Regions from separate parts of the Peribacillus simplex NBRC 15720 genome, predicted to be linked through region 1. Evidence: riboswitches for the same ligand, from Rfam matches in the RefSeq annotation. Region 1 holds a riboswitch; each other region holds the start of a gene.
What was found. A riboswitch is a leader RNA that binds a small molecule or an ion and turns the genes downstream of it on or off. The one in region 1 is predicted to bind thiamine pyrophosphate.

Region 1 (5,117 bases):
TACGGAGTAGGTTTGCCTCTGATGATGGAGGAATGGAACTTGACGCCAGTCGAAGCTGGCGGAATAGCAAGTTATTCATTGTTCGGAATGATGGTAGGAGCCCTCATTTTTGCACCTCTGGCGGATAAAATAGGGCGAAAAAAAGTGCTTGCCATTTGTATATGTATATTCAGTGTTTTTACATTACTTTCAAGTTTTGCCCCGAATCCTGCCTTTTTCTCGGTTATGCGATTTATAGCAGCCTTGGGAATGGGAGGATTAATGCCAAACGTTATCTCCTTAATGGCGGAATACTCACCCAAAAAGAATAAGGTTCTCATTGTGACCACGATGTACTGTGGTTATTCTATCGGAAGCATACTTGCTTCATTAATTGGAATGTATGTGATGGAACAAATGAGTTGGAGGGTTTTGTATTGGATAGGGGCGCTTCCCTTACTGGCACTGCCATTCTTCATGAAGCAATTTCCTGAATCGCTTTCCTATTATGTTATTCGAAAACAAGGAGCAAAGCTTGCTGGAATTCTGAATCGCATTGATCCAGACGGCGACTATAAAGAGTCGGACGATTATGAGTTTGCCAAAGTCCAAGAAAGGGCAAAGGGCTTTCCAGTCAAGAAACTCTTTGAAAATAAGCGTACTCTTAGCACATTTGCGTTTTGGGTAGCTGCCTTTAATTGCTTACTTATGGTATATGGACTCAATACATGGTTACCCAAAATCATGCAGCAGTCCGGATACGGCCTTTCATCCAGTTTATCTTTCAATCTTATATCGGGAATAGGACAAATTGGCGGATCGATAATTGGAGGATACTTAGTTGGGAAAATAGGCCATAGAAGAGTACTTGTATCCCTCTGTGCCATAGGTACGGTCTGTTTTGTAATATTAGGATTGACCTCAAATGTCGTAGCATTATATATTCTGATCGCTTTTGGAGGTGCCTGTACAGTTGGCACGATGAATTTGGCCAATACGTATATATCCGAGTATTATCCGCGGGAGATAAGGTCCACCGGGATAGGTTGGGCCTTGGCTTTTGGTAGAATTGGAGCGATTGTTGCCCCAACATTAATAGGATTATTGCTGGCTGCAAACTATTCACCACAAAATGCATTCATGGCCTTCACAGTTCCGAGCATAATGGCTGCCTTGGCGTTACTCGTTGTGAAAGAGAGGTATGGCAGCTATGATAAACCACAGATTGAGGAAAAAATAAAACTAAAAGCAACATCGAATGTATAATATTGTTCTTTAGTAGATTGCCTATATGTCAGCGGACGGTCATGCAGACTATTCCCTGACATATAGGCAATTTTTTAGTAAATAAAAGAATTCACGAGTAAACATGCTGAATTCACGAGTAAAACGGCTAAACTCACGAGTAAAGCAGCTGAATTCACTAGTAAACTGGCGAAACTCGAGAGTAAACTGGCCGATCTCACGAGTAAAGCAGCTAAATTCACTAGTAAAACAATTAATGAACTCCCATTTTATAGTATTTGATTGGAAAGTTATGTATAGTTAGTAATATATTAAAATTGAATATTCTAAAAAAACAAGGAGCGGTGTTATGAGTTTAACAATCAATGATTTGTTCATCGGACAGGTTGCTAGTATGCAAAGGACATTTAATGAATCTGACGTAAAATTATGTAATGAATTAACAAAAGATTACAGTCCGATTTATCAAGTGAATAAAGAAGCATGGAAAAGTAATTTCAGCAAGCCGATTGTACCTGGTTTGTTAACGGAAGGCCTTATCACTCAAGTGATCAGTGAAAAACTCCCTGGTAGTGCGTTGTATACTTTTACAAAACATCAATTGTATTGCGCCAGGTCCTGCTGATACGCCCCTATTTCAAGAAATAGGCTCTTATAATGAAGGTATAGCAGGCGCCTTGGAAAAAGCGATTCCATTCCGCCGGCTAGCACAACCAGAGGATATTGCCAGTGCTGTTGCCTATTTCGTTTCGGAAGATGCAGGGTATATTACGGGGCAAACTCTTTCCGTAAATGGTGGATTAACAATGGTTTAAGCGATCATGGTAAGGTGGTAATGCAAGATTGAAAGGCTAGTAAACCTAAAGCATTAGGTCGAAAACTTTTTCTAATACGTTTGACAATTGGATTTATCGTGTTAATATAAAGGCAAATGAAATTTAATATACAATTTGTACCACTAGGGGTGCTTTATAGGTAAAAGTTGATTTTGCCGCAGAAGCTGAGATTAGAGTAAGACTTTAAGACCCTTAGAACCTGATCTGGTTTATACCAGCGTAGGGAAGTGGGGTCTGGAACAATACGTTTCTGTATTATTTCAAGTACAACCACTTTCTTTACGTTTAAGAAAGTGGTTTTTTGTTTGCAAAAAAAGGGGTGATAAAAGTTTTTTTCCGTAACATTCATTGAAAAATAGAATTTGGAGGTAATGGGCATGAAGTTTTCAGAGGAAATTCGTCAGGAAGTTGATCACATTTGGGAAGCTAGTTTTAATCACCCGTTTGTTGCAGGTATAGGAGATGGCACATTGCCATTGGAGTGTTTTCGTTTTTATGTCATGCAAGATGCCTATTATTTATCTCATTTTGCTAGAGTTCAAGCCTTAGGGGCAGTCAAAGCTACAGATTTACATACAACAAGCAGGCTTGCCGGCCATGCACAAGGAACATATGAAGCGGAGTTGAAGCTTCATGAGAATTTTTCTGAGAGATTAGGCATCACAAAAGAAGAAAGGGAAAATTTCAAACCTGCCCCGACCGCTTATGCCTATACTTCCCATATGTATCGTGCGGCTTATTCGGGACATTTAGGAGATGTTATTGCAGCTATCTTGCCGTGTTACTGGCTCTATTATGAAATAGGTGAAAAGCTGCAAGGGTGCTTACCCGATGAGCCGATTTATCAAGAATGGATAGCGGCTTACGGAGGAGAGTGGTTCCGCACTTTGGTGGAAGAACAAATTGCGAGGCTTGATGAGATTGCTGAAAAAGTAACAGACGAAGATAAGGAGAGAATGAAAGAGCATTTTATCCTTAGCAGCCAATATGAATACTCATTTTGGGAAATGGCTTATCGTTTAGAGACATGGCCTGTGCATAAGGAAACACTAGAAGTATAAAGGAGAATGAAACAATGAAAAAAGGATTGAAATTAACGGATATATTAGTCACGATCGTGATTGCGGTAGCATTTGGAATCGTTTATATCCTTTGGGGTTCGATTTATTATTCCGTTAAACCATTAGGATTACATCTGGATCAACTTATTTATGGAATGTGGTTTATAGCTGGCCCCGTCGCCTTTTTAATTTTACGGAAACCAGGTGTGGCACTTTTGGCAGAGATAGCTGCAGCTTCCGGAGAATTCTTTCTAGGTTCACCATGGGGGCTGACCGTATTGTTATATGGGGTGGTCCAAGGTTTGTTCGCGGAACTGGTGTTCATGGCGTTCAAATATAAAAAATTCAATTTGTCGGTGGCCGTTTTAGCTGCGATAGCTTCCTGCCTGGCATCAGTCATCATGGATTTTGCTTATGGGGAAATAGGTGCTCTCTCTCTTTGGAATTTATCGTTATTCATGATAGCGAGGTTTGTGGGTTCCATATTCTTTGCAGGTGTGACTGCCTATTATTTAGTTAAAGTACTGGAAGCAACAGGAGTAACTAATCTTGTTCGTCCGGTTTCAAGTAAAGATTATGCAGAACTGGATCAAAAGTAGAGGTTGAAGGCCATGGAGCGAATCGTTTCTGTTGAGAAGTTAAGAATGAAATTTCCCGGTGATGAATCTTTGATATTCAAGGACCTATCCATATCGTTTGATAAAGGAGAAAAAGTGCTATTGTTGGGACCATCAGGATGTGGTAAGTCCACTCTTTTGCAAGTGTTAAGCGGATTGATTCCGAATTCCTTCGAAGTCCCGATGAAAGCGGAGGAATTGAAATGCCCTTCTTCATGGGGATATGTTTTTCAAGACCCTGATAGTCAGTTTTGCATGCCATTTGCCGATGAGGAAATTGCCTTCGTCCTTGAGAATCTTTCCGTCCCTAAAGAAGAAATGAAAGAGAAGATCCAAAATCATATCCGTAATGTAGGATTGAACCTAGGTCATACAAGTATAGAAACATTATCAGGCGGGATGAAACAGCGTCTAGCAATCGCTTCAGTATTAGCCCTTGAACCAGAAGTACTATTTTTAGATGAACCAACTGCCATGCTTGATCCGGAAGGGACAAAAGCAATCTGGGACTTGTTGAAGGAAGTCGGACGAGACAAAACGGTTATTATCGTCGAGCATAAAATTGACCATGTTTTAGAATTCATTGAACGAATCGTGCTTTTTAACGGTGAAGGTCAAATCATAGCTGATGGTGCAAGAGACACCATTCTTTCACTATATAAAAATGAAATGAAAGAACATGGAATTTGGTTCCCTGGTGTTTGGGATGAATATATACATGAGAATGCACCCATTCGGGAACACCAATTTACAGATGGTTTACCCCTTATGCATGTGCAAGGATTTAGCGGTTTTCGGAATAAAGAGGAAAAAATCAAGGTTGAAGAGCTGAAGGTCCATTCAGGGGAATGGATTGTAATAAGGGGAGAAAATGGCGCGGGGAAGAGTACACTTTTGCATGCACTGATGCAGTTCATAAAAACGAATGGTAAGTATGAATTAATGGGGACCCCCATTAAAAGGGTGAAAAATCCAACGGATCATATGACGTTTGTCTTTCAAAATCCTGAGTTTCAGTTCGTTGCAAATACTGTATATGAAGAGATTGCTTATTCATTGCGAATTGACAAAAGGCCGCAACAAGAAATAGATGAAAGAGTCCGCTCATTGCTTAAAGTGTTCCGCCTGGAGGCACATCGGGATAAACATCCATTTCAATTATCAATGGGTCAAAAGCGTCGCTTAAGCGTAGCCGCCTCAATCGTAATAGAAAAAAAAATCATTCTCCTGGATGAGCCAACCTTTGGCCAAGATTCGAAAAATACCTTTGCATTACTGGAATGGTTTGAGGAATATCGAAGGCGCGGAATAACAGTGATCATGGTAACTCATGACGATCATATTTCAAAAAACTTTGCAACCAGGATCTGGACGGTTAA
Region 2 (5,117 bases), 1.6 Mb from region 1:
AAGATGAATACTGTATTATCTATCATACAAAAGGATGTCTTGATCAAGGATGCTCCGAACAAGAAATTCTTGAAGCAATTGGTGTGACAGCAGCATTTGGCGGAGGAGCAACCATGAGTCAGGCTGTAACCCTCGTCCAGGAATGCATCCAGGAAATAAATCAGATGAAACAGTAATAAAAAAGGGATAGGACAGTTTTAGTCCTACCCCTTTTTTTATGTTATTGACAAAGAAATCCATTTAGCATTCATGGCCAAAAAAGGCCTTGTCATTTAATGTGTGCTTTTAATGACTTATGTTGTTATTTCTTTGTGCGGGTGCATACGAATTCATCATTTGTTGCATATCCTGCTGTGCAAGCTGTGGAACTTGGTAGTAATGATGCTTGTTTTGATATAACGAAATCTCATATGCCATCTCAATGCAGTTCGGCACGGAATCTGCAAATACGCGGCGAACCACAGGATTCGTTATTTCAAGCGCTGACATCGCTTTCAAGGATGCTGCAGACTTAACAGCTCCAAGCATCATGCCTGAAATGCATTCATCCGTAATTTCCGAGACGGATTGCAAAGGTTTCTTTGGCTGTGTTGGAGTCAATCCATATATAAAATCGTTACCTTGATTCATTTTGTAGCTCTGGGTCGGTTTAGAAGGATCCTGGCCCGTTTGAAAGCACTCCAATGTAATATTATATTCATCTTGGATGAACTGATATTGGCGATCCAAAATATCCAGCAATTCCTGATCCTGTACATGCTGACGCAAAAGCATATAAGTGTTTAATGTACCAATCGTTCCCGATAACACTTCATGTACATCGAATACTTCGTGACCACCGTGATTCATTTGTGGAGGAATAGCACCCGTTTGCATGTTCTGGTGTACTTGACCTTGTTGATATTGATTTTGCATTGTATTCCCTCCTCGTTTTATCAATCATGCGAACAAGTTTAGTATGTTAAAACCCAACAGGATTATTCAATCTAAACTCTTCCAAGATGACCGATTAAGCTGCCTACATCATGTTTTCTGTATAAAAAAGCCGTGGCGCTTTAAACTATAAACACTTTTATATGTATGGGAGGATTTCTAATGACACACATAAATGCTTCTATTTGTATTGATGACACGGAAGAAAAAAAATCCATATCGTAACGTTTCAAGTTACTGACATGGATAGAAATGAAATGCTCTGTGATGAATGTTATCAAGAATTGCTACAAGAAATAAAAGGTAAAGTATCAAGCGGCATCTATATTTTCCAACTTTTCTTTAATTGAAGAGCTAAAGAATATCCCCTTAATCATGTTAACTTTGTGATTGACTCCAATATGATTAAGGGGTTAATTCAGATAATGAAAGGACGATTAAGGAATCACTACCATTGCAGACTTTCGATTAAGTAGCACTTTGTACATTGTTGACTATAATCATTTTTTACAAATTCATGATTACAATTCTCCCGAAAAATGTCCAGCTCTCTTTTCAGCTGTTCCAATTGAGTTTCCAACTGTTTCATTTCAACTTTTATCTGGATTACCCGATTCATCGAATTCTCCCTCTCGTCGGAATCATTGATAGATTTCCCCGTCCGTTTTCCTAAATTCATTCGCTTTTTCTTTAAGCCCTTCATCGATCACCGACTCAAAACCCAGACCCTTTTCCTTCGCCAAATCACGGATGTCCTGAGAGATTCTCATACTGCAGAATTTTGGTCCGCACATTGAACAGAAATGGGCTGTTTTGGCACCTTCAGCCGGAAGTGTTTCATCGTGATATTCGACCGCCCTTTCAGGATCGAGGGAAAGATTGAATTGATCTCTCCAACGAAATTCGAATCTAGCCTTAGAAAGCGCATCATCCCGTTTTCTTGCATGCGGATGGCCTTTAGCAAGGTCAGCTGCGTGGGCCGCAATTTTATAAGTAATGACCCCTACTCGAACATCCTCTTTATTCGGAAGTCCCAAATGCTCTTTCGGTGTCACATAACAAAGCATGGCAGTTCCAAACCATCCAATCATGGCAGCACCAATCGCAGAAGTGATATGATCGTATCCAGGAGCTATATCCGTTGTCAATGGTCCCAGGGTATAGAATGGTGCTTCTTGACAGACTTCCAGCTGCTTATCCATATTTTCTTTAATCAAATGCATCGGTACGTGACCGGGTCCCTCCACCATGACTTGAACATCATGCTTCCAAGCAATCTTCGTCAGTTCCCCAAGTGTTTCCAATTCAGCAAATTGTGCCTCATCGTTTGCATCTGCAATGGATCCCGGACGGAGGCCGTCACCTAATGAGAAAGAGACATCATACGCCTTCATGATTTCACAAATCTCTTCAAAGTGAGTATAGAGAAAACTTTCTTGGTGGTGGGCCAAGCACCATTGTGCCATGATGGAGCCCCCTCGGGAAACAATTCCAGTAACTCGCTTTGCTGTCATGGGGATGTATCGCAAAAGCACACCAGCGTGTATTGTGAAGTAATCGACACCTTGCTCAGCCTGCTCGATTAATGTATCCCGGAAAACTTCCCAATTTAAATCTTCCGCTACTCCATTCACTTTTTCCAATGCTTGATATATCGGAACCGTCCCAACCGGAACAGGTGAATTCCTGATAATCCATTCCCGGGTCGTGTGAATATTCTTTCCGGTGGAAAGATCCATTATATTGTCTGCACCCCATCGTGTAGCCCAAGTCATTTTCTCCACTTCAGCTTCGATCGATGAACTAACAGCGGAATTTCCAATATTCGCATTTATTTTCACGTGAAAATTACGTCCGATGATCATAGGCTCACTTTCAGGATGGTTAATATTTGCCGGAATGATCGCACGCCCGCTAGCCACCTCTTCTCTTACAAACTCAGGTGCCACATTTTCCCTGATCGAAATGAACTCCATTTCTGGAGTAATGATACCTTTACGGGCATAATGGAGCTGGGTTACGTTTTGTCCTTTCACTGCACGCAATGGTTTTCTTTTCAATCCCGGAAAAACTTCGGCATTGGATTGTGATTCCACTTTTTTATACCCATTATCTTCGGGCTTTATTTCACGGCCTTCATACTCTTCAACATCTTCCCGTTCCAGAACCCAACTGCGTCTAATCGGGGCAAGACCTTTATGAATATCAATGGGATATTCTGAATCCGTATAAAAACCGCTTGTGTCATATACTCGTAAAGGAGGATTATCCTCTTCACCGAATGCCCCTGTAGTGGGACTTAGCTTAATTTCACGCATAGGTACTTTAATATCAGGTCTAGATCCCTCAACATACACTTTTTTACTCCCGGCAAAACTGGACATAATTGAAACGTTCATGTCATTTACTGAATTACTCATCATGATTTCATTTCTCCTTTTTAAGTTCATTTAAAAAGGACAAAATCCAATCCATTTCGCACGAAAAAGCCGGATCTCATATTTAAGACCCGGCTAACGTTAGTATGACTACAAAAATGACCAATTGAAATGTCATTGTTTAGTAGATTCTAACTTCCCCACGCTGGTATGAACCAGATCAGGTCCTGAGGGTTAAGAAGCTTAAGCGCTTCTCTCTCAGCCCAACTTTTATTGGACACCCCTAGTCTGAATTATTTAATTAATTACAGGGTAACTATATATCACCCTTTTCATTCTGTAAATACTTTGAAAGACCTAATATTGCCTTTACAACTCTCCAAAATTTGTTATTTGGAGGAGTACCGCCAATTAGTTCCCCAGGCTCTCAAGGATAGGGAAAAGCTCCTCTAAATGCTTGATTTCATAGGTTGGAAGCACTTCATTCCGTTGCTTATCATGGCGATTTATCCAGACCGACTTTATGCCTACCCGTGATGCCCCAAGGATATCAGTCATTAAATTATCGCCGACCATCAATACTTCATCCTTATCAAGCTCCATGATTTCCAAAGCATGCTCAAAAATGGAGGCATCTGGCTTACCTCGTCCAAATGCACCTGAAATCACGATTTGGTCGAAATAGGGAACCAGTTCAGGCGTAATTTCAAGTTTGGTATTTTGCAGTTCAGGAGATCCGTTCGTAAGCAATAGCAATTTGTACTTCCCTTTTAATTCATCCAGAACACGGAATGATTCTTCATAGATAAATGGCTTTTTGCGTCTCTCGGCCGGAAAACGTTCTGCCAGTTCAAGCCCAAATTCCGGGTCATCGATCCCTAATGCCATTAAACCTCTCGTCCACGCTTCTTTCCGATAAGCCGGTGCAATCCCAGCCATCTTCCGGAATTCATCATGATCATCCTGAAAATTCCCCCATAGTCCCTCAAATGGGTTGATTCCGATCATTTGAGTGAATGCATATGTATCGTAAGAAGAATAAAGCTCACGCGCTTCCTTTCGCACCGCTTCTTCAAACTCGTCGACATTCAGATCATATTTCTCCTTGGCCACTTCGCATGTGGCCACAAAAGCCTCTTTTACACTTTTCTGATCCCATAGTAATGTATCATCTAAATCAAAAAAAACTGCTTTAAGCAAAATGTCCACCCCTCTTTCCCTATTATTGAATTCGTAAAAATTACACTATTACAATAATAAACCACAACCAATAAAAAAAGAATAACTATTCGGAAAATGCCTTACTCTTTCTTAAAGTCAGCAAAATGACTCACTCTTTCTGGTGGGAAAGCCTATATTCTCCCCTCAGCATCTTTCAAATACATACGGCTTTCCATTACTGGCAATCTTGAATTTCGGACCGGTGAACCCCCGTCGGATCAGCTCCTTCCTTATATATACCATGAGGGCCGCATGACTCACGATCAGAACATCCCTTTCCCCCTTTGCAAAGACTTCATCCAATACTTTATTGATCCTTCGCTCTGCAATCTTAATTTCCGCCCTTGTCTGCTTGTTGAACACCGAGCAGCTGCGAATCCAGATGGCCCAAAGGATGAACGGCAGTTTCACCCTTCCTTTAAGAGGGGGAGAAGGTATTTCCCGCAGCTCCTCCATCCGATGAACCGTACCTGGATAGATATGTTCCGCTGTCTTGACAGCCCTCGACATATCACTGCAATAACATTCCTGCCATTCCTCTACGCCAAATAAAGTCGTTCCAAAAATAATATCCGCTGCATCATA
Region 3 (5,117 bases), 1.7 Mb from region 1:
AAACCAATGAAAGTGTGCCTTTGTGATTTGATGCTTATCCAAAAGGTCGCAAACGATAGGTGCATCGTCATGGACGGCATGAAGGATAACCGGCTTTTCAACCTCTTTAGCTAAGGTCATGAACCTCTCCAGTATCACTATATACGCTGAGTTATCAATATCGGGATTTTCCTGTCTTAAGTAATAGGGCAGCCCAACCTCACCTATGGCAACCATATCTTGACAATGTTCCCGCATCCAGTTCAATAATTCGTTCACTTCTTCATCACTCGGGAGGGGCTGCTCTGGATGAAAGCCAAAGGCAGGCTTAATTCGTGAATCTTTGAGTGAAAGCTGATAATTGTTAATGGAAGAAGACAAATTCATGGAAACAGTCAGCAAGGATTCAATATGAACCTTTTCCATGTCTGACAGAATCTGCTTCCGCTTAACAACATCATACCGATCCAAATGGATATGACTGTCGATGATTCTCAAGTTTAATCGCCTCCCCTAAGTAGAAACAGTTGGCTTTAGTGCTGCATATAATTCTCTCTTCATATTAAAAAATTCATCACTAAGAAGCTGTTCTTCTCTTCTTGGCCTTGGAAATGGAACTTCCACTTCTTTGATGACAGCAGCCGGTTTTGCTGATAACACATAAATTCTATCTGATAGGAAAACCGCTTCATCTATGCTATGAGTAACAAAAAGTACCGACCTCCGATTTTCTTCCCAAACCGACAACAGCCATTTTTGCATTTGCAATCTTGTCAGTTCATCCAAGGCAGAAAAGGGTTCGTCCAGGCACATCAAGTCCTGTGGACTTAAGATACTCCGAATGAATGCGGCCCTTTGCTTCATGCCTCCAGATAATTCATGCGGATATGCTTTCTCGTACTCTTCTAATCCAGCTTTCATCAAAAGGGTTTTTGCCTTTTCTTTATCTCTGCTCCCAGCAAGTTCACTTCCAAGCAAAACATTTTCCAATACAGTTCTCCAAGGTAAAAGAGAAGGCTGCTGAGGCATATAGCTGATATGGCCCTTTAAGCCATTTATCTTTTTACCATCCAGTGAAATGATGCCATGTTCCGGCTTCAAAATACCGCCGATCAAGTGGAACAATGTACTTTTACCGCTGCCCGATGGCCCAAGGATCGTGACAAATTCCCCATCACCCACATGGAAATTCATATTCTCTAATATATTCTGTTTACCATCGAAAGAATAGGAGACGTCATTAATTTCCAGCTTCATCCTTTTCGCCCTCCTTTCTCTTCCAAGAAACTAAGTATTTCTCCAGGAAGGTGATGATTCCAAAAAAGATCAGACTCATTCCCATAATGATGAAAATGGCAACAAACACCCGATCTGTCCTGAACGCAGAGGAAGCGAGAGTCATATAAACACCAATCCCCGATTTTGCCCCAAGCCATTCCGAAATAACCGCACCCATTACACTATAGGTGGCCGAAATTTTCAGGCCGGAGAAAATGAACGGGATCGAGTGAGGAAGTTCCAGCTTCCAAAATAACTGGTTTTTTCCCGCTCCCATCATCTTGAAATAATGCTTAAGTTCGTATGGTGTCTGACGAAAACCGTCCAATGATGCAACCGCAACCGGAAAAAAACAAACAAGCGAAATCACTATTAACTTAGGCAGCATGCCAAAGCCAAACCAGATCACCAACAGCGGCGCCAAAACTATGATAGGTATATTTTGTGATAGTATGAGCAGAGGATAAACCGCGTCCTTCACACCTGGAAATAGGTGTAAGATTGCCGCGATTAATAAGCCGATGCAGCTTCCAATAAAAAAACCCGACAACGCAAGCTCGGTTGTGGATATAAGGTGTCCGTAAAGATTGCGGGACGACTCAATTCCTTCCATGAAAATGGCCGATGGAGCGGGAAGCAGCCATTCTTCAACTTTCAATAAGACTGTCACTGACTCCCATACTATCAGCAACAATAATAAAAGAAAGAAGGGAGCCCCCTTCTTCCAAATTCCCCTTCCGATCATGCCCGATATTTCTCCGTTAGCGTATCCATCGTAATCCCGCTTGGCTGATATAATATTTTCACTTGGGAAATGACATTCGGTGATCCTATTTCAATCATTCTTACATTCATTTTTTCTATCACGGCAAAAAGTTCGGAAAGCTCACCCTCCATTGTCGTTTCAAGCGGGTGAACCTCATACTTGACACCTGATTCTTCAATGATCTTGATTGCTTCATCCACCATAGGGATGACATTTTCCCCTTTAGGAATAATTTGTATGCTAATTAATGAATTGGCCATTGTATTTCCTCCTATTTTGGTAAAAATTCATTGGTAAATGCCTTTTCAGGATCGAAATCACCTTCAAGAAGCTTATTTTCAGTCATCCAATCACTGTAATTCTTCCAGATTTCAAGCTTTTGTTCACCCCATCGCGGAGCATCATCCTGATACTTGGCTGCAAGCCACTCCTGGCTTTTCTTCACTAGTTTTGCATCAAGATCCGGTGCAGACTTAATTAACATGTCTGCAGCATCATCAGGATTCTTAATCGCAAACTGGTACCCTTTCGATGCTGCATGAACGAATGCTTTAACCGTCTCGGGATCCTCTTTTATCATTTTTTCATTTGTTGTCAAAACAGGCGTATAGTAATCAAGCTTATCAGAGTATTCGGTTAAGTAAACCATATTAAGCTTTTCATTTCGCAACTCAGCCTCAATGCCTGTCCATCCATAATAAATCCAGGCAAAATCAATATCCCTTTTAACCGAAGTGAAAAAATCCGTGTCTCCTGTATTGACTATGTCCACTTTATTTACATCCGCATTCTCTTTTTTCATGAGTGAATCTATAATGGCCTTTTCAACTGGAGACCCCCAGCCACCATACGTTTTCCCTTCAAAATCCTTGGGAGTTTTAATGTTCTTTGCCTCAGGGGAAGCAAATCCAGAGGTATTATGCTGGATGACGGCAGCTACCGAAACAATCGGTACGCCTTGCACGCGGGCCTGCGTAATGCCCTCCTGGTAACTCACGCCAAATTCAGATTTCCCTGAAGCGACAAGCTTATCAGCTCCAGCTTCACCTGGCATGATAATTTCTACATCAAGACCTTGTTCTTTAAAATAACCCTTTTCCTTGGCTACATACAATCCTGTATGGTTTGTATTCGGTGTCCAATCAAGCACGACCGATACCTTTTTTAATTCTTCATTTCCTTCATTTTTAGATGCTTCTTCTTTTTCATTAGTTCCGCCTGCACCGCATCCAGCCAAAAGGAACAACGAAGTTAACAGTGGTAAGAATTTATTCAAGTTATTATCCTCCTACACATCATATAAGATCCATATGACGGAACCATAATGGGGCTCCAGGGTCTATTCAAATACTGGATAAAAAAGCAAAAAACGCCCGAAGATGAATTCGGACGTTAACATACAAAACAGAAAGTCAGTAATAATATGTTCCCTCCGCTGGCATCATCCAGATCAGGTTCAAAGAGTCAGCATCTAAAGGACGCAATCTCAGCCAGCAGTACTGGCCCCCCTACATTTCTCGCACATATGATCTTTTCTCTCTCATTATATCAAGTCATAGGGAAAAAGGAATACTAATTTGCTTCTTCTCACTAATTGGAAAGGTATTCCTTGCACTTTATGATATCTAGCAAAACAACTCTTGGAACGAAAATCATTGAAAGCAAAATAATACTGCCGCTTTTCATTCCAATCATTCTTGGCTGCAACGGTGGCTGACACGTTCCAAATAGTCATTTCTTTGCTGGCATTCATATAATGAGCATTACCTGTAGACATTTTTGTTTACTGGTTTTATAAACCCTTAATTTCATAAGTAAAAGGTGGATATGATCATGATAAAGATTAATCACAAATGGTTAGATGTCAGTCAAATCCAACCAGGAATAGCATCTGCTAAATCGCTTGAAATTCTCCAATTGCTGGCGGAAGATTCTAACGTTTTTGAATACCGGAACTTTGGAGAGTTTAATTTCGAGATACAACTGAGGAACCGAGTCATTGAGGCAGCTTATGCTTTGGACAAAAGTGATGCAGAATTTTCCACACTTGAGGAATCGGAATGCAATAAACAATATTGGCGCCTTTCAAAGGATGGCACCTTTACACTTCAGCCAGGGATTCTCCCTCATGCTGCACTCGTTGACATTTTCATAAATGGAAGGCTTTATGCTTTCGAATGCGGGACAGCGATAGTCGTCACTTTTTTAAAGGCCATTTTGGATTTGATCGGCCCTAGGAATTTCGACTATCTTTTTTCAGACCTATTTTTATATGACTTTCGCCCTCCACAGAATATGGCTCTCATTATTCATCAAGGAAGGGATTATTTGCCAGGTGATTGCGTTTACTTCAAAAACCCTGATCACGACGAGGCAACCCCTGAATGGCAAGGTGAAAATGCCATATTATTAGGGAGAAACCTCTTTTATGGCCATGGGATCGGGATTACCAGTTCACAGGGAATCATCGATGAATTAAATAGCAATAGAAGGCCGAACGCCACCATATCGGCATTCCTGACAGATCATATCATTTTCCTGGATAGTTCCTTCTATAGACAATTCCAATTAAATATCCCCCGTGCAAAGCCCGATCACAGTCCTGTCAGCCTTTCCAATTGTATTGTTTCTGAAATAGGTCCGAAGATTTACCTTTCATGACCCCGGCATTTTCCCTATGCCGTAAAACCGTTTTATTAAATACCGGCATAAAAAAATGCTTGGGGAGAGATCTCCCAAGCATTTTTTTCTTATTCACGCACCAATTTTCCCTTTGCCTTTGAACCTGCGGGCACTTGCCTGACCCCATTTCGTTATGGATAGTGTATAAACAGCCAAGGCTGACCATATGAACAAAAAGGCTAAAAGATGTGCTTTGGTAAAACTTTCATGATAGACGAATACCCCGATCAATAAAGATAAGGTCGGAGCGATATACTGAAAAATGCCAAGCATCGATAACGGGATCTTCTCCGCCCCTTTTGCAAAATATAAAAGAGGCAACGCCGTGACAATCCCGCCGCCCACCAACAGCAAGCTAGTGCTTCCCGCTGTAAAGAATTGCATTTCCGATCGGTTCATCAAGTATATCAGG
Region 4 (5,117 bases), 1.0 Mb from region 1:
GACCGGGATATCCAGGGCATTTGCCGTCTTACCGGCAATCTCCATTGCTTCCAAGGCTTTATCATCGATCGTACCGAAATTCAGGACCAATGCATCTGCTAATTTGACCATATCCGCCACTTCTCTTGGGCTCGATGTCATTACTGGTGAACCACCGATGGCAAGGGTGGCATTTGCACAGTCGTTGACCGTAACAAAGTTGGTGATTTGGTGAACGAGTGGTTTTCTTTCTCTAACCTTCACGAATAAATCAGCTGCAGAAACCTTCATACTAAGTCACTCCGTTCTTTTTTTGAAAATGAATGAAAATGATGGACAGGTCCATGACCTTTACCAATTGAAAAGCTATTGCGTATCGCTTCAGAAATATAGGTCTTGGCCAGTTCGATCGACACTTGCAATGGCAGTCCGTTTGCCAGGTTTGATGTAATGGCGGATGATAGGGTACAGCCTGTACCATGAGTGTTTTTTGTATGAATGCGCTCTCCCCTGATCCAATGGAAGTCAGTCCCATCATAAAAAAGATCATTTGGATTTCCTGCTGCATGGCCTCCTTTAAGTAGAACGGCTTTGGGACCCATTTCTTGTATCGAAATGCATGCCCTGTAGAAATCTTGTTCCGTCCGAATCGACAAACCTGTAAGTACTTCCGCTTCCGGTACATTTGGGGTTACAAGTGTTGCAAGCGGAAGCAAATCCATTTTTAAGGCAGAGACAGCTTTTTCGTCGAGCAAATGGTGGCCGCTTTTGGAAATCATGACAGGGTCAAGGATAACGATGGCAGGCATGAAGGTTTTAAGGGACGCAGCGACTGTTTCCACTATTTCTTTTGATCCAAGCATGCCTATTTTTACTGCATCGACAGGAATATCTTCAAAGATAGCAGCAATTTGATCTGATATGATAGCTGTTTCAATTGGCTGTACTGAACGGACTTCCATTGTATTTTGTGCGGTTACGGCTGTGATGGCAGACATCCCAAAGACACCATGTGCAGAAAATGTTTTTAGATCCGCTTGTATTCCAGCACCGCCCCCTGAATCAGAGCCTGCGATGGTTAATGCTGTTTTCATAAAAAAACCCCTTCATATAATTATTTTTTAGAAGTATTTTAAGTAATATGAAAGCTAAAATCGCACCTGCGAATGAACTGAGCATAAAAGCCGGTAAAAAACCAAAAAGAGCAGCTTTTTCTCCCAATAGGAGGATGGCAAGTGGATAACAGGCTAGGGAACCGAGAATGCCGGTCCCGATCACTTCCCCTAAGCAAGCGAATTTTAAGCTTTGTGTTTTTCGATAAAGGATGGCAGCCAAAAGTGCACCGATCATGCTGCCGGGAAAGGCGAAAATTGAACCGGTACCAGACATGTTTCTAATGATGGATACTAAAAAGGCTTGAGTCACAGCATAAGCAGGCCCTAATAGAACGGCAGTCAGGACATTTGCCAGATGCTGAATAGGAAAGACCTTTGCAAATCCTGCAGGGATGAAAATAAATGAACTGGTCAGCGTCGTTATAGCCGTGATCATTGCAGTCAACGTCAGTTTCTTGATAGGATTTATCATCATGTCAACGACCTACAGTGGCCAATCCTGCTCATTTTGAACCATATCCCAGAATAAATATTCATATCGGGAAGTAACCAAAAAGTGCTTTTCTAATCTAAGAAGTTCCTTTTCTGGCATCCCTTCCGTCAATTCTTCCAACAAAGCGATCAGCCACTTGTGTGCTTCCCCGAATTCAGGAGATGAATAGGACCTTATCCAATCTGCATAGCGATTGTTCTCCAATGCTGCTCCATTTTGTTCTTTTAATAGCAAACCGATTTCATAATAATCCCAAGCGCAAGGCAGGAGACAGGCGATCAAGTCTGCCAAAGTCCCATGCTGAGCTGCATTTAGCATGTAACCTGTATAGGCTAGAGTGGTTGGAGTAGGTTCTGTATCTTCCAATTCCTTGGAACTGATCCCGAATTCGGAGGCATAATGCCGATGAATATCCATTTCCACTTGAAGGGTTTCATTTAAAATACTCGCAAACTTTGCCATGGTTTCGATGTTATGAGCTTTGATGACACCTAAAGCAAAGAGCTTGGAATAATCCATGAGATAGATATAGTCCTGCTTCAGGTAATAGGCAAATTTCTTTTCAGGAAGAGTGCCGTTTCCAATTGCCTGGACAAAGGGATGTGAATGGTTCCTTTTCCAAATCTCTTTTGCCCGTGCATGCAGTCTATCACTGAATGTTTCTAATTTAGTATTCTCCATTGTTCATCCTCCTTTAGAATGGATCCCCTTGTAAATAAAAAAACCCGTTCCTGAATACGGAACGGGGTAGATGGATATAGCCTGTAAATGGACGATATCATCCACTTCCCTCCGCCGGTATGAGCCGGTTCAGGTTCAAAGGGTCCGGAACTAATTCCATCTCAGTCTTAAAAAAAGACTCCCCTAGTGGTGTGAATTGTATGTAATTACTGACATCATATCAGAAAGACAAGAAAATGCAACCCGTATTTGAAAGAGCAATCACTTTATGTCCAGGAAAAAAGGGAGAACCAGGTAATTGACTTTTGATGATTATTAGGATAAAATCATGTCTACATCATTTATATATCGAATTCTTATCCAGAGAGGTGGAGGGACTTGGCCCAATGAAACCTCGGCAGCGGACCCGTTTTGGGAACTGTGCTAAATCCAACAAGCGTATGCTTGGAAGATAAGAAGAGCCGTACGGACACTGTCAGCCTCTTCTTGAATTAGAAGGGGCTTTTATTTTTGGGAAATAACGTTTAGTGACATAATAGAAAAGGTATATATAATTTGGTGAAAATCAAACAAGTTGATAAAGTTTAGCTATCTAGAAGCAGGCTCTAGGATGACTAGGAAAGGAGCCATTTACATGGCAGAATTATTTAAGAGGATTGAACAGAGGAAGGCAAAGCTTATTGAAGAGTTATTGGCTAATGGAGTATACAAAACCTCTGATGAAAGGCACCTTTATGATGCCCCATTAAAAGTACTTGAAGATGAATATAAGATTGTTATAAATAGACCTAATAACGAGTCACCTTCTGAATGGATGACATAGTAAGTGATGGACTATATTTTGGGTTCTTTGATAAGGGATATGATGTAAGCATTCGCAGTCTACACTAGTGGGTGCTTTTTTTGCGTTTAATAGAAAATGACATAAAATATACATAATTAAAGAATAAAATAGGTTATTTGTCACATTTATCCTATAAAATAACACATTTAATTTCTGAAAAATAGTTGATTTTAACTAGTAGTTTCATTATGATGAAAGTGTAAAAATATTGAATAAATGGGAGGTGACTATATAATGCCTTGCCGTAAGGTAACTATAGAAAAAGTAGAAGAGAAGAGACAAGAAATGATCAAATTGGCAGCAATTTACGGCCTAACAAGTCTGCTAACTGTTCAAGCCAGTCAAGAATTGGATACGCTATTAAATGCGTTAACAAGTAAAAGAGATTCTGAATATTTTTCCCTCCAGAAAGCATATAGGTATTTTTAAATTAGCCAATTCGACCTCGATTAATCTGAAAAAGCTACTGCTCAAGGCAATAGCTCTAAAGAATTATATTAAATATCGACACGTTTACCAAGAATGATCAAATCCCTCTCAATGCCATCCAGCTCGGCAACTTGAGGTAAATGTGCCCATTCTTCAAACCCGAACTTTGAAAAAAGCTTAAGGCTTGGTATATTGTGAGCGAAAATGAAACCCAATAGAGTCTTAACACCTAATTTTGGACTCAATTCAATTGCCTTTTGAATCGAAATTTGACCGATTCCTTTTCCCCGGAAATAATCATCAATATAAATGCTGATTTCGGCAGTGGAATTATAGGCCGGTCGGCCATAAAAGGATTGAAAGCTCATCCATCCAGCAGTTTTCCCTTCTATAGTAATGATATATAGCGGTCTACTTTCTGAATGATGTTCCTCAAACCATTTAACCCTCGATTGGACGGATACAGGTTCCGTATCTGCCGTGACCATTCTTGAAGCAATTGTCGAATTATATATTTCAACAATTCTGGGTAGATCAGATAGTTCTGCCTCACTAAACTCTATGTGTTCTTCCATGATTAAAACTCCTAACTATCATTTATTCAATCTCCAGAATGAAGGGAAATCCCGTTTTTTGTTAAGGGACGGTGAATGACACCCAATCCATTGAAAGTTTTATATTATCATACACGCTTAACTCTTTATCTGACAATTCTTTTTTTATGTTAAGACTGCAGATTTTTTGGGTATGTAAAAGATTAAATGCTTCTAGTAAAAAGACAAGAGGAGAACCAAATGAAAAAATTGGCAGGTTTATTGATTATAGTACTAGTTATATGTTTTGCTGCATATGAATTTCAGGCCTCGGAGTCGGAGGATGTGCAAAGGGTGATGGCTTTTGGAGATTCATTAACCTATGGAAAAGGGGATAAGGACGGGGAAGGATATATAGAAGGTCTGGAAGATGAATTGAATAATCCGGAATCGGAACAAAAAGTGAGTTTTTGGAATTACGGTATAAAAGGCCAGGAAACGGATGGGGTGATGAAACAGCTTGATGATTACCGCATTAAAACGAAACTTGATGAAGCCGATACTTTCATCGTTTATATTGGAACGAATGACTTGATCAATAGTAATGGAGGGGACTTGGAGAAAATAAGTGACCGAAAAATCAATGAGGGTAAACGGGAGTATATCAGCCATCTGAATAAGATTACATCAACACTGATAGATGCAAACGGTAAAGCGGATATTCTGGTAGTAGGACTATATAACCCAAGTAAAGGCAATCAAAAACTTGAAAAGCACATTCACGATTATAACCAGTCAATAAAGGGAATAGCGGATAAAGATAAAAGGATGTTATTCATTCCTACGAATGATCTTTTTGAAGATAAAAAGAAAACAGAGTATTTCAGTGATAAGTTACATCCGAATGAAAAAGGGTATCAGCTCATTGCGAATCGGGTTTTGGAAAGTTATGATTTCAAATGAAAGAAAAAAATGCACAAGAAGGCTTTCTGTGCATTTTTGCCTGCTAAGTCGCTAGGAATTTGATATGACTTTTAGTTGAG

Region 2: it holds a riboswitch for thiamine pyrophosphate, as region 1 does, so the genes downstream of both, thiC (phosphomethylpyrimidine synthase ThiC) here and tenA (thiaminase II) in region 1, are expected to answer to the same signal.
Region 3: it holds a riboswitch for thiamine pyrophosphate, as region 1 does, so the genes downstream of both, BS1321_RS19655 (ABC transporter substrate-binding protein) here and tenA (thiaminase II) in region 1, are expected to answer to the same signal.
Region 4: it holds a riboswitch for thiamine pyrophosphate, as region 1 does, so the genes downstream of both, tenA (thiaminase II) here and tenA (thiaminase II) in region 1, are expected to answer to the same signal.

What each region holds. Positions count from the first base shown of each region.
Region 1 is NZ_CP017704.1:163,458-168,574, reverse strand. It holds gene BS1321_RS00825 (MFS transporter) at 1-1,245, shown strand, start outside; gene BS1321_RS27240 (hotdog family protein) at 1,574-1,849, shown strand; gene BS1321_RS00820 (SDR family NAD(P)-dependent oxidoreductase) at 1,779-2,039, shown strand; TPP riboswitch at 2,175-2,303, shown strand; gene tenA (thiaminase II) at 2,438-3,121, shown strand; gene BS1321_RS00810 (ECF transporter S component) at 3,136-3,720, shown strand; gene BS1321_RS00805 (ABC transporter ATP-binding protein) at 3,733-5,117, shown strand, end outside.
Region 2 is NZ_CP017704.1:1,798,752-1,803,868, forward strand. It holds gene BS1321_RS08470 (carboxymuconolactone decarboxylase family protein) at 1-176, shown strand, start outside; gene BS1321_RS08475 (spore coat protein) at 286-915, opposite strand; gene BS1321_RS27445 (hypothetical protein) at 1,382-1,552, opposite strand; gene thiC (phosphomethylpyrimidine synthase ThiC) at 1,575-3,356, opposite strand; TPP riboswitch at 3,492-3,606, opposite strand; gene BS1321_RS08485 (HAD family hydrolase) at 3,723-4,511, opposite strand; gene BS1321_RS08490 (histidine phosphatase family protein) at 4,677-5,117, opposite strand, start outside.
Region 3 is NZ_CP017704.1:4,069,923-4,075,039, reverse strand. It holds gene BS1321_RS19675 (TatD family hydrolase) at 1-477, opposite strand, end outside; gene BS1321_RS19670 (ABC transporter ATP-binding protein) at 493-1,236, opposite strand; gene BS1321_RS19665 (ABC transporter permease) at 1,220-2,002, opposite strand; gene BS1321_RS19660 (thiamine-binding protein) at 1,999-2,283, opposite strand; gene BS1321_RS19655 (ABC transporter substrate-binding protein) at 2,295-3,299, opposite strand; TPP riboswitch at 3,434-3,543, opposite strand; gene BS1321_RS19650 (protein-glutamine gamma-glutamyltransferase) at 3,857-4,684, shown strand; gene rarD (EamA family transporter RarD) at 4,778-5,117, opposite strand, start outside.
Region 4 is NZ_CP017704.1:1,208,272-1,213,388, reverse strand. It holds gene thiM (hydroxyethylthiazole kinase) at 1-270, opposite strand, end outside; gene thiD (bifunctional hydroxymethylpyrimidine kinase/phosphomethylpyrimidine kinase) at 267-1,073, opposite strand; gene thiW (energy coupling factor transporter S component ThiW) at 1,042-1,569, opposite strand; gene tenA (thiaminase II) at 1,579-2,268, opposite strand; TPP riboswitch at 2,358-2,463, opposite strand; SAM riboswitch class I at 2,622-2,726, shown strand; gene BS1321_RS05630 (Fur-regulated basic protein FbpA) at 2,903-3,091, shown strand; gene BS1321_RS05625 (aspartyl-phosphate phosphatase Spo0E family protein) at 3,347-3,541, shown strand; gene BS1321_RS05620 (GNAT family N-acetyltransferase) at 3,610-4,116, opposite strand; gene BS1321_RS05615 (GDSL-type esterase/lipase family protein) at 4,336-5,037, shown strand; gene BS1321_RS05610 (ABC transporter ATP-binding protein) at 5,089-5,117, opposite strand, start outside.